2 regions of the Serpentinimonas maccroryi genome follow, and region 2 is predicted to be linked to the other one. Evidence: predicted binding sites of a transcription regulator. Region 2 holds the regulator's gene; the other holds the start of a gene.
What was found. Region 2 encodes FNR, which switches genes on or off when oxygen is low (the NO sensors DNR and NnrR bind a similar motif). Its sites were predicted from a motif close to TTGATNNNNATCAA; they were not measured.

Region 1: a site for FNR is predicted at 2,743-2,756, ahead of SMCB_RS07515 (fatty acid desaturase). Genes of this name have one in related genera too.

Annotation. Positions count from the first base shown of each region.
Region 1 is NZ_AP014569.1:1,635,854-1,640,557, reverse strand. It holds gene argF (ornithine carbamoyltransferase) at 1-324, opposite strand, end outside; gene SMCB_RS07530 (aspartate aminotransferase family protein) at 352-1,557, opposite strand; gene SMCB_RS07525 (DUF3579 domain-containing protein) at 1,802-2,146, shown strand; gene rpsT (30S ribosomal protein S20) at 2,333-2,638, opposite strand; gene SMCB_RS07515 (fatty acid desaturase) at 2,865-4,007, shown strand; gene SMCB_RS07510 (DEAD/DEAH box helicase) at 4,158-4,704, shown strand, end outside.
Region 2 is NZ_AP014569.1:1,305,972-1,310,675, reverse strand. It holds gene ccoP (cytochrome-c oxidase, cbb3-type subunit III) at 1-118, shown strand, start outside; gene ccoG (cytochrome c oxidase accessory protein CcoG) at 143-1,576, shown strand; gene SMCB_RS06030 (hypothetical protein) at 1,650-1,952, shown strand; gene fnr (fumarate/nitrate reduction transcriptional regulator Fnr) at 2,002-2,721, opposite strand; gene hemN (oxygen-independent coproporphyrinogen III oxidase) at 2,871-4,250, shown strand; gene SMCB_RS06015 (sulfite exporter TauE/SafE family protein) at 4,289-4,704, shown strand, end outside.

The sequences.
Region 1 (4,704 bases), 330 kb from region 2:
GGTGCGGATCATCACCAAGTCGGTCATGCGGCTGATGACGCGCGCGCTGTCTTCGATCGGCTCGGCGCGCCCAAGCTGGCTGTCGCCGGTGGTCAGGTGCACCACGCTGCCGCCCAGCTGGTACATGCCGGCCTCGAAACTGACGCGGGTGCGCGTGCTGGCCTTCTCGAAAATCATGGCCAGGGTACGGTCGCACAGGCTGTGGTGCTTTTGGTAGGTTTTGAACTTGTGCTTGATCAGCCAGGCGCGCTCAAACAGGTAGGCGTACTCGGCGGCCGTGAAATCCTTGAACTGTAGGTAGTGCTTGATGGCGGTGGCTGACATGGAGGGCGCTCTGAAGGGTGGGTGGGTTTAGGCGGCCAGGGGCTCAGCCAGCAGTCGCTTGATCTGGGGCACGAGCAGGGCCACGATCTCGTCGGCCTCGGCGCCGCTCAAAATCAGCGGCGGCACCAGCCGCACCACGCGCTCGGCGGTGACGCTGATGAGCAGCCCGGCTTCGGCGCAGCGCTCGACCAGCACGGCGCAGGGGCGATCGAGCTCGATGCCGACCATCAGCCCCTTGCCGCGCACCGCGCGCACGCCGGGCTCGTGCATGAGCTGGGTGCTGAGCAGGGTCTGCAACTGAAAACCGACCTTGGCCGCGTGCTCGAGCAGGCCGTCTTCTTCCATGATGCGGATGGTCTCGATGCCGGCGCGCAGCGCCAGCGGGTTGCCACCAAAGGTGCTGCCGTGGTTGCCGGGCTGGAACAGCTGCGCGGCTTTGGGGCCCGCCACCACGGCGCCGATCGGCACCCCCGAGCCCAACCCCTTGGCCAGCGGCATGACGTCGGGCAATATGCCGGCCCACTGGTGCGCAAACCACTTGCCGGTGCGCCCCATGCCGCACTGCACTTCGTCGATCATCAGCAGCCAGTCGTTGGCGTCGCACAGGGCGCGCACCTGCTGCAGGTAGTCGGCGCTGGCCGGGTGCACACCGCCTTCGCCCTGAATGGCCTCGAGGAACACCGCCACCACGTTCGGGTTGCCAGCGGTGGCGCGGCGGATGGCCTCGGCGTCGTTGAGCGGCACGCGGATGAAGCCCTCGACCAGCGGTTCAAAGCCGGCCTGCACCTTGGGGTTGCCGGTGGCGCTCAACGTGGCGATGGAGCGTCCATGAAAAGCCTTTTCATAGACCACGACCTCGGGCCGTGCGATGCCTTTGTTATGGCCAAACTTGCGCGCCAGCTTGAGCGCGGCCTCGTTGGCCTCGAGCCCGCTGGAGCAGAAAAACACATTGCTCAAACCAGAGCGCTCGACCAGCAGCTGCGCCAGTTGTTCGGTGTAGCGGTGGTGGTAGTAGTTGCTGATGTGCATCAGGGTGCCGATCTGCTCTTGCAAGGCTGGCACCAGCTTGGGGTGCGCGTGCCCGAGCGTATTGACGGCAATGCCGCCCAGCGCATCGAGGTAGGCCTTGCCGTGCACGTCCCAGACGCGGCAACCCTTGCCGTGCGAGAGCTCGATCGGCAAGCGCCCGTAGGTGTTCATGACGTGCGGTTGCACCGGGGCGGCTGGCAGCATGGATCGAGTCCTGATCGAAAAGTGGGTGATGGGAAGGGAGAAGGGCGATGTCTGACCCTCGGCGCCGCCAAGGGTTAAAGCGAACATTGTAGGCGCAGCTCGAGGGGCGGGGGCGGGGAAGCCGCGCGCAAGTCTTCTATAAGATAGAATACTTTATCCACCCATCGGTCTCTACCGGTTCACCATGTGCAGCGAGCGATCCTCGGCGGCCGCTGGCGAGCCACCCTTTAAGGCCTGAACCCCCATGGTCTCCCCGAGCGCCAATGAAGTCTTCATTCAGGGCCGCACCCGCAGCGGCAAACCCTTTCGCCCCAGCGACTGGGCCGAGCGCTTGTCCGGGGTGATGAGCCCTTTTCACCCAGCAGGGCGGATGCCGGGTGCGCACTTGGGCTACTCGCCTTGGTGCAATCCGAAGGTGATCAACGGCGTCAAGTGCGTGGTGCTCAACACCGCCTTGCGCGACTACGATCCCATGGCTTGGGACTTCGTGATCGGTTTCGCACGCGACAACGAGCTGGAGGTGGTGGAGGCGTGTTTGCTTCCCGATGGGGGTTCGATCAACCCTGCACCAGGTGCTTCAACCCCATAAGCTTGGTTTTGAGTGCTTCAGCGCTGTTGGCTTATGGTGAGCAGGCTCGTTCAAAAACAACAAACCGCCCCGAGAGGCGGTTTATATTTTTGAGATCGGGATTTGCTGGCAGCGCACCCGGTTCAAACGGCAGGCTGTGCGGGGGTTAAGCAGCCCCCGAGCCTGGGCGGTCGGTCTGGCTGGTGCTCAGGCCGCTGCGGCGCTGGTGGCTAGGGCCTTGACCTTGGCCGACAGGCGGCTCTTGTCGCGAGCGGCCTTGTTTTTGTGGAAAATGCCTTTGTCGGCGACCGTGTCCACCACGCTTTGCATCTGGGCAAAGAGCGCGCTGGCTTGGGTCGTGTCGCCGGCCAGCACGGCCTTTTCGACCTTCTTGACGGCGGTGCGGTACTGGGAGCGCAGCGAGGTGTTGGCGGCGTTGAGTTTGACGTCCTGGCGCGCGCGTTTGCGGCCTGAGGCCAGACGGGGGTTCTTTTTCTTCGGCTTGGTGGCCATGTGTGGGTTCCTTGGGTTGTTTGTGGATGTTGCCAGCAAAACCCTGCATTATAGACGTCTGCCGCCGCTTGGGGCTAGGAATAGACTGCTGTTTTTTGCAGTCTTTGATCGCGGTCAAGCTGCTGTAAGGGCGGGCAGGATAGAATATTCTGGTGCAGTTTTTGACTGCCTGCAAATGTGTCTGGCACGGCCTGCGTGCTGACATTTTTATCCCTTGCTGTCCTCGATGCACACCACACCAGACCCCTTGAGCGGCGTGCAGCCGCACCCAGCCGCAGCCTCTGCTGCCCCTGAGCGCCCGGTTCCTGCCGGGGCTCCGCTGCCACACCGCAAGGTCATCCGCGGCTGGATCACGCCGTTGGCCGAGCGCCGCACCGCCATCGCGGTGGCGCTGCTGGTGCTCGATTGGGCCATTTTTGCTGCCCTGATCGCCGGCACCATTTTGCTCCAGGCTTGGTGGGCCAAGCTGCTGTGCGCGCTGGCGGCGGGTTTCGTGATCGGGCGCCTGTTCATCATCGGGCACGATGCCTGCCACCAGAGCTACACCCCGCACCGCGGCCTGAACCGGGTGCTGGGGCGCATCGCCATGATCCCCTCGCTCACCCCCTACAGCCTGTGGGAGGTGGGTCACAACGTGGTGCACCATGGCTACACCAACCTCAAGGGCGTCGATTTCGTCTGGGCGCCGCTGACCAAAGCCGAGTTCGAAGCGCTCTCGCCTGGCCGCCGCGCCCTCGAGCGCATCTACCGCAGCGGCTGGGGCCCGGCGCTGTACTACCTGATCGAAATGTGGTGGCTGCGCATGTTTTTCCCGCGCAAAACCTACATGGGCACGCAGCGGCGCGAGTTCATTTGGGATGGGGTCTTCGTCTCGGCGGTGGCGCTGCTGTGGATCGCCGGCCTCGTGTGGGCGGCGCTGGCCACCGGGCAGGCGGTGTGGCTGCTGGTCGTCATGGGTTTCGTGGTGCCGTTCCTGTTTTGGAACGCCATGATCGGCTTCGTGGTCTATGTGCACCACACCCACACCAGCGTGCAGTGGCACGACGACAAACACCTCTGGGCCAAGGCCGCACCCTTCGTTTCAACCACCGTGCACCTGAAGTTTCCCTACCAAATCGGTGCGTTGGTGCACCACATCATGGAGCACACCGCGCACCATGTGGACATGAGCGTGCCGCTGTACAAGCTCAAAGAGGCGCAGCAAAAGCTCGAAGACATGCTGCCCGGGCGCATCATCGTGCAGCAGTTCAGCTGGCGCTGGTACTTCGAGACCGCGCGCAAGTGCAAGCTCTACGACTTCACCCAGCGCTGCTGGACCGACTTCCAGGGCCGCCCGACCAGCGCGCAGGCGCCTTCGTACGCCGTTTGAGCCGAGCCGCCGTTTTCTTGAGCCCCTTCTCTGGCGCGGCTCAGTGCCGGTTGGGTTGGGATTGATCGTCCTATCGCGTTGCGGCCGCGCAACAGCTCGCCCGTTTGCGTTTCTTGCTTTGTCACGATGTGGTGCGACAATCCGCCTTAGATGAATCCTGCTTTTTCTGAACTCTCGCTGGCCGAGCCGCTGGCCCGTGCCGTAGCCGAACTCGGCTTCACATCCATGACGCCGATCCAGGCGCAGGCCATTCCGGTGGTGCTGCAAGGCCGCGACGTGATGGGCGCCGCCCAGACCGGCACCGGTAAAACGGCGGCCTTCTCCTTGCCGCTGCTGCAGCGCTTGCTCAAGCATGCCAGCGCCTCCACGTCGCCGGCGCGGCACCCGGTGCGCGCACTGGTGCTGCTGCCCACGCGCGAGCTGGCGGTGCAGGTGGCGCAACAGATTGAGCTCTACGCCAAATACACCGATCTGCGCAGCACGGTGGTGTTTGGTGGCATGGACATGAAGCCGCAAACCGCCGAACTCAAGCGCGGCGTCGAGGTGCTGGTGGCCACGCCGGGGCGGCTGCTGGACCACATCGAGGCCAAAAACTGCGTGCTCAACCAAGTGGAATACGTGGTGCTCGACGAAGCCGACCGCATGCTCGACATCGGCTTTTTACCCGACTTGCAGCGCATCCTGTCGTATTTGCCCA
Region 2 (4,704 bases):
GCGCAGCATCAACGAAGGTATCATGAACGTCATGCCGCCGCAAAACGTGTTGCTGTCCGAGCAGCAGATTCATGTGTTGACCGGCTACGTGTGGGCCAAATCCAACCCTCCGCAATAAAACCGATTCGGCGTCGTTCCTCAATTGTCAAATAGCACCCAACCGGATGGCGGCAACTCAGCCGCCAGACCAGACGAAATCGAGATATCGCTCTACGCCGATCGGCAAAAGATCTACCCACGTTCCGTCGCGGGGTTCTTTACCAACTGGCGCTGGGCCATGGTCTGGCTGACACAGATCGTTTTTTATGGCCTGCCCTGGTTGCAATGGAATAACCGGCAGGCTGTTTTGTTTGACCTCGAAGAGCGGCGTTTCTACCTCTTCAACCTCGTGCTCTACCCGCACGACCTGATTTACCTCACCGGTCTGCTGGTGATCTCGGCCCTGGCCTTGTTCCTGTTTACGGCCGTGGCCGGACGCCTGTGGTGCGGTTTTGCTTGCCCGCAGACGGTTTACACCGAAATTTATCTGTGGATGGAAAAGCTGGTCGAAGGCGACCGCACGGCCCGCATGCGGCTCGATCAATCCGGCCATACGCTGGAGAAATACGGCAAAAAAACCCTCAAGCAACTGCTATGGATCGCCTTTGGCTTGTGGACCGGCTTTACCTTTGTGGGTTACTTCACCCCCATCGAACAGCTCTGGCTGGCGGTCTGGCAGGCCGAGCTCGGGCCTTGGCAAAGCTTCTGGATTTTGTTTTATGGCTTTGCCACCTACGGCAACGCCGGCTACATGCGCGAACTGGTGTGCAAGCACATGTGCCCCTACGCGCGTTTCCAGAGCGCGATGTTCGACCGCGACACCCTGGTCGTGACCTACGATGCGCAGCGCGGTGAGCCGCGTGGCCGCCGCTCGCGCCAAGCCGATCTGTCGCTGCTCAAATTGGGCTCGTGCGTCGATTGTTCGCTCTGCGTTCAGGTTTGCCCCACCGGCATCGACATCCGCAAGGGCTTGCAGTACGAATGCATAGGTTGCGGCTCCTGCGCCGACGTCTGCGATCAAGTCATGGACAAGGTCGGTTACCCCAAGGGCTTGGTGCGCTTCACCACGCAAAACGGGCTCGAGCAGGGCTGGACCTCGGCCCAGATGTGGCGCCGCGTGCTGCGGCCGCGGGTTTTGGCCTACGGTGCCATTTTGCTGCTCATCACCGTGGCGCTGTTCACCAGTTTGTACCTGCGCACACCGCTCAAGCTCGACGTCATCCGCGACTCGACCATTTTGTCGCGTGTGGTGCAACAAGGCTACGTGGAAAACGTTTACACGCTGCGCATGCTCAACGCCACCGAGCAAGAGCAACCCTTGCGTCTGGTGGTGCACGGTTTGCCGGGTTTGCAAGTGATCTCCGAGACCGAATTCTCCCTCGCGCCTACGGGTGCGCGGGCGCTGGCGGTGACGGTTCGTGTGCCGCCGGGCAGCAGCGCGCCGGGCATGCACCCGATCCACTTCGAGGTGCAATCTTTGGGTGCCGAACCCATGACGGTGCGCCAAGACTCGGTCTTTATGATGCCGCGTCAATGAACACCGTTGCAGCCACACAGGTTTTTTGTGCCTGCGCCTGAACTTTTAGCCTCCAGACCTACACTCAAATACCATGAGCACTGCCCAAGCCGCCCCAGCCCCGACCAAGCCTGCCCCTTGGTACCGTGAGCCTTACACGTGGTTGGTGTTTGGTCTGCCGGCTGCATCGATTGCGCTGTCGCTCGCCTTGGTCGTCACCGCCGTCAAAAACCGCGACCCGGTGCTGGACCGCAATGCGCCCATGGTGCCAGCTGATCAACGCCGTTTGCAGATGATGACGCCCGAACAGCGCGCCACCTACTTGGCTAGCCTGCGCCCGGCACGCGAAGCGCGCAACCACGCTGCCAGCCCCGAGGTCCCGCCGCCACGGCAGTAGGGTGCCCTGCAAAGCGGCGCCTCGTGGCACACGAGCAGAGCCTAGGCCCCTAGTTGCGCATCGGCGGGTTCACCAGCCGCTCCAGCGCCTGCGTGTCTTTGATCAGCACGTAGCGCTGGCGCACGTCGATGATGCCGTCTTCCATGAAGCGCGAAAAGGTGCGGCTCACGGTCTCGAGCTTCATGCCCAGGTAGCTGCCGATCTCTTCGCGCGTCATGCGCAGCACCAGTTCAGACTGCGAAAACCCGCGCGCGTGCAGCCGCTGCACCAAATTGAGCAAAAAGGCCGCCAGCCGCTCCTCGGCGCGCATGGTGCCCAGCAGCAGCATCACGCCCTGGTCGCGCACGATCTCGCGGCTCATGATCTTGTGCACATGGTGCTGCAAGGCGCTGAACTCGCGCGACAGTTGCTCGATGCGGTCAAAGGGCAGCACACAGACCTCGGCGTCTTCGAGCGCGATCGCGTCGCAGGCGTGCTGGTCGTGCACGATGCCGTCCATGCCGATGATCTCGCCCATCATCTGAAAACCGGTGACTTGGTCGCGCCCGTCGGCGCTGGTGATGCAGGTCTTGAAAAAACCCGAGCGCACCGCGTACAGTGCGGTGAAGGCTTCGCCCGCGCTGAACAGGGACGCTCCGCGTTTGATGCGGCGCCGATTCGATATGATCTGATCGAGATGCTCCAGCTCTTGCGGTTTGAGCCCCATAGGCAAGCACAACTCGCGCAGATTGCAGCCTGAACAGGCGACTTTGATGCTCTGAATATCCATGTAAGCGCGGCCAAATAGTGCGCGAAGCTTAACCCATGTGCTGCCGTGTGGGGCGCGCGTCAAAGAAAACAAAAAATGGGCTCGACTTGACTCAGGTCAAGGGTGAGGGGGGATGTTCGGTGCATATTCTCGCACCAGGAGAAATTTTAGTGAAACCTGTCATCGACGAGGGGTTGCTGCGGCGTTTTGACGTGCCCGGCCCCCGTTACACCTCATACCCGACCGCCGACCGCTTCGTCGAAGCCTTTGGCGAGCAAGACTATGTGCAGGCTTTGCGCCAGCGCCATGCCGGCTCGCTGGCCTTGCCACTGTCGATCTATGTCCACATCCCGTTTTGCGATTCGCTGTGCTACTACTGCGCGTGCAACAAGGTCATCACCAAGCACCACAGCAAGTCGGCCGAGTACCTGCGCTACCTCACGCGCGAGCTCGAGTTGCAGTGCCGCCATCTGGGCTCGGGCCACAGCGTGTCGCAGATGCACCTCGGCGGCGGCACCCCGACCTTCATGTCGGACGAGGAGCTCAGCGATCTGGTGGCGATGGTGCAGCGCCACTTCAAGCTGGTGCCGGGGGGCGAGTATTCGATCGAGGTCGATCCGCGCACCGTGACCCCTGCGCGGCTGGAGCACCTGCACCGCCTGGGTTTCAACCGCCTGAGTTTTGGCGTGCAGGATTTTGACCCCACGGTGCAAAAGGCCGTGCACCGCATCCAGCCCGCCGAGCAGGTGTTCGACTTGGTGGCGGCGTCGCGGCGCATCGGCTTCGAATCCGTCAACGTCGATCTGATCTACGGCCTGCCGCAGCAAACGCCCGAGTCGTTTCGCCACACGCTGGAGCGCGTGCGCGAGCTGCGCCCAGACCGCATTGCGCTCTACGCCTACGCGCATTTGCCGGCACGCTTCAAGCCGCAGCGGCGCATCGTGGCCGCCGAACTGCCACCGGCAGCCGACAAGTTGGCCATGCTCTCGATCTCGCTCGAGATCTTCAACCAAGCGGGTTACGTCTATGTGGGCATGGACCACTTCGCGCTGCCCACCGATGCCTTGGCGGTGGCCAAGCGCCAGGGGCGGCTGCACCGCAATTTTCAGGGCTACAGCACGCAGCCCGACTGCGATTTGATCGCCCTCGGGGTCTCGGCCATCGGCCGCATCGGGGCCACCTACAGCCAGAACGCCAAGACGCTCGAAGAGTACTACGACCACCTCGACCAAGGGCGGCTGCCGATCGTGCGTGGGCTGGCGCTGAGCCGCGACGACCTGCTGCGTCGCGCCGTGATCATGGCGCTGATGTGTCAGGGGCGGGTGGATTTCGAGGCTGTCGGTCTGGCGCACCTGATCGAGTTCAAAAGCTATTTTGAACCCGAGCTGGAGCGCTTGCGCGAGTTCGAAGCGATGGGTTTGCTGCGCCTGAGCGCGGGCAGCATAGAAGTCAGCGACACCGGCTGGTACTTGGTGCGCGCCATCGCCATGCAGTTCGACAAGCACCTGCAGCAAGACCGCGACCGGGCGCGCTTCTCCAAAATCATTTGATCGCTGCAACGCCGCTGCCAAGCTGCTAGAGTCGGCCCATGTTTGAATCGATGCTGCTTTCGGCACTGGTGATGGGGCTGGTGGGCGGCCCGCACTGCATCGCCATGTGCGGCGCGGCCTGCGCCGGCATTGCCCACGCCGGCGAGCCGCGGCGCGTGCGCGCTTTGCTCACCTTCCAGTTCAGCCGCCTGATAGGCTACGCGCTGCTGGGCGCGCTGGCCGCTGGCACCGTGCAGGGCTTGGCTTGGATGGGGCAGCACACCGCCATCATCCGCCCGCTCTGGACGCTGATGCACGTGGCGGCGCTGCTGCTGGGGCTGGTGCTGCTGTTGCAGGCGCGCCAGCCGGCCTTCATCGAGGGCTGGGCCCAAGGGGTGTGGCGGCGTGCGCGCCCGCTCATGAACCGGCTCGGCCCCAAAGCGCCGGCGGTGCTGGGCGTGGGCTGGGCGCTCAT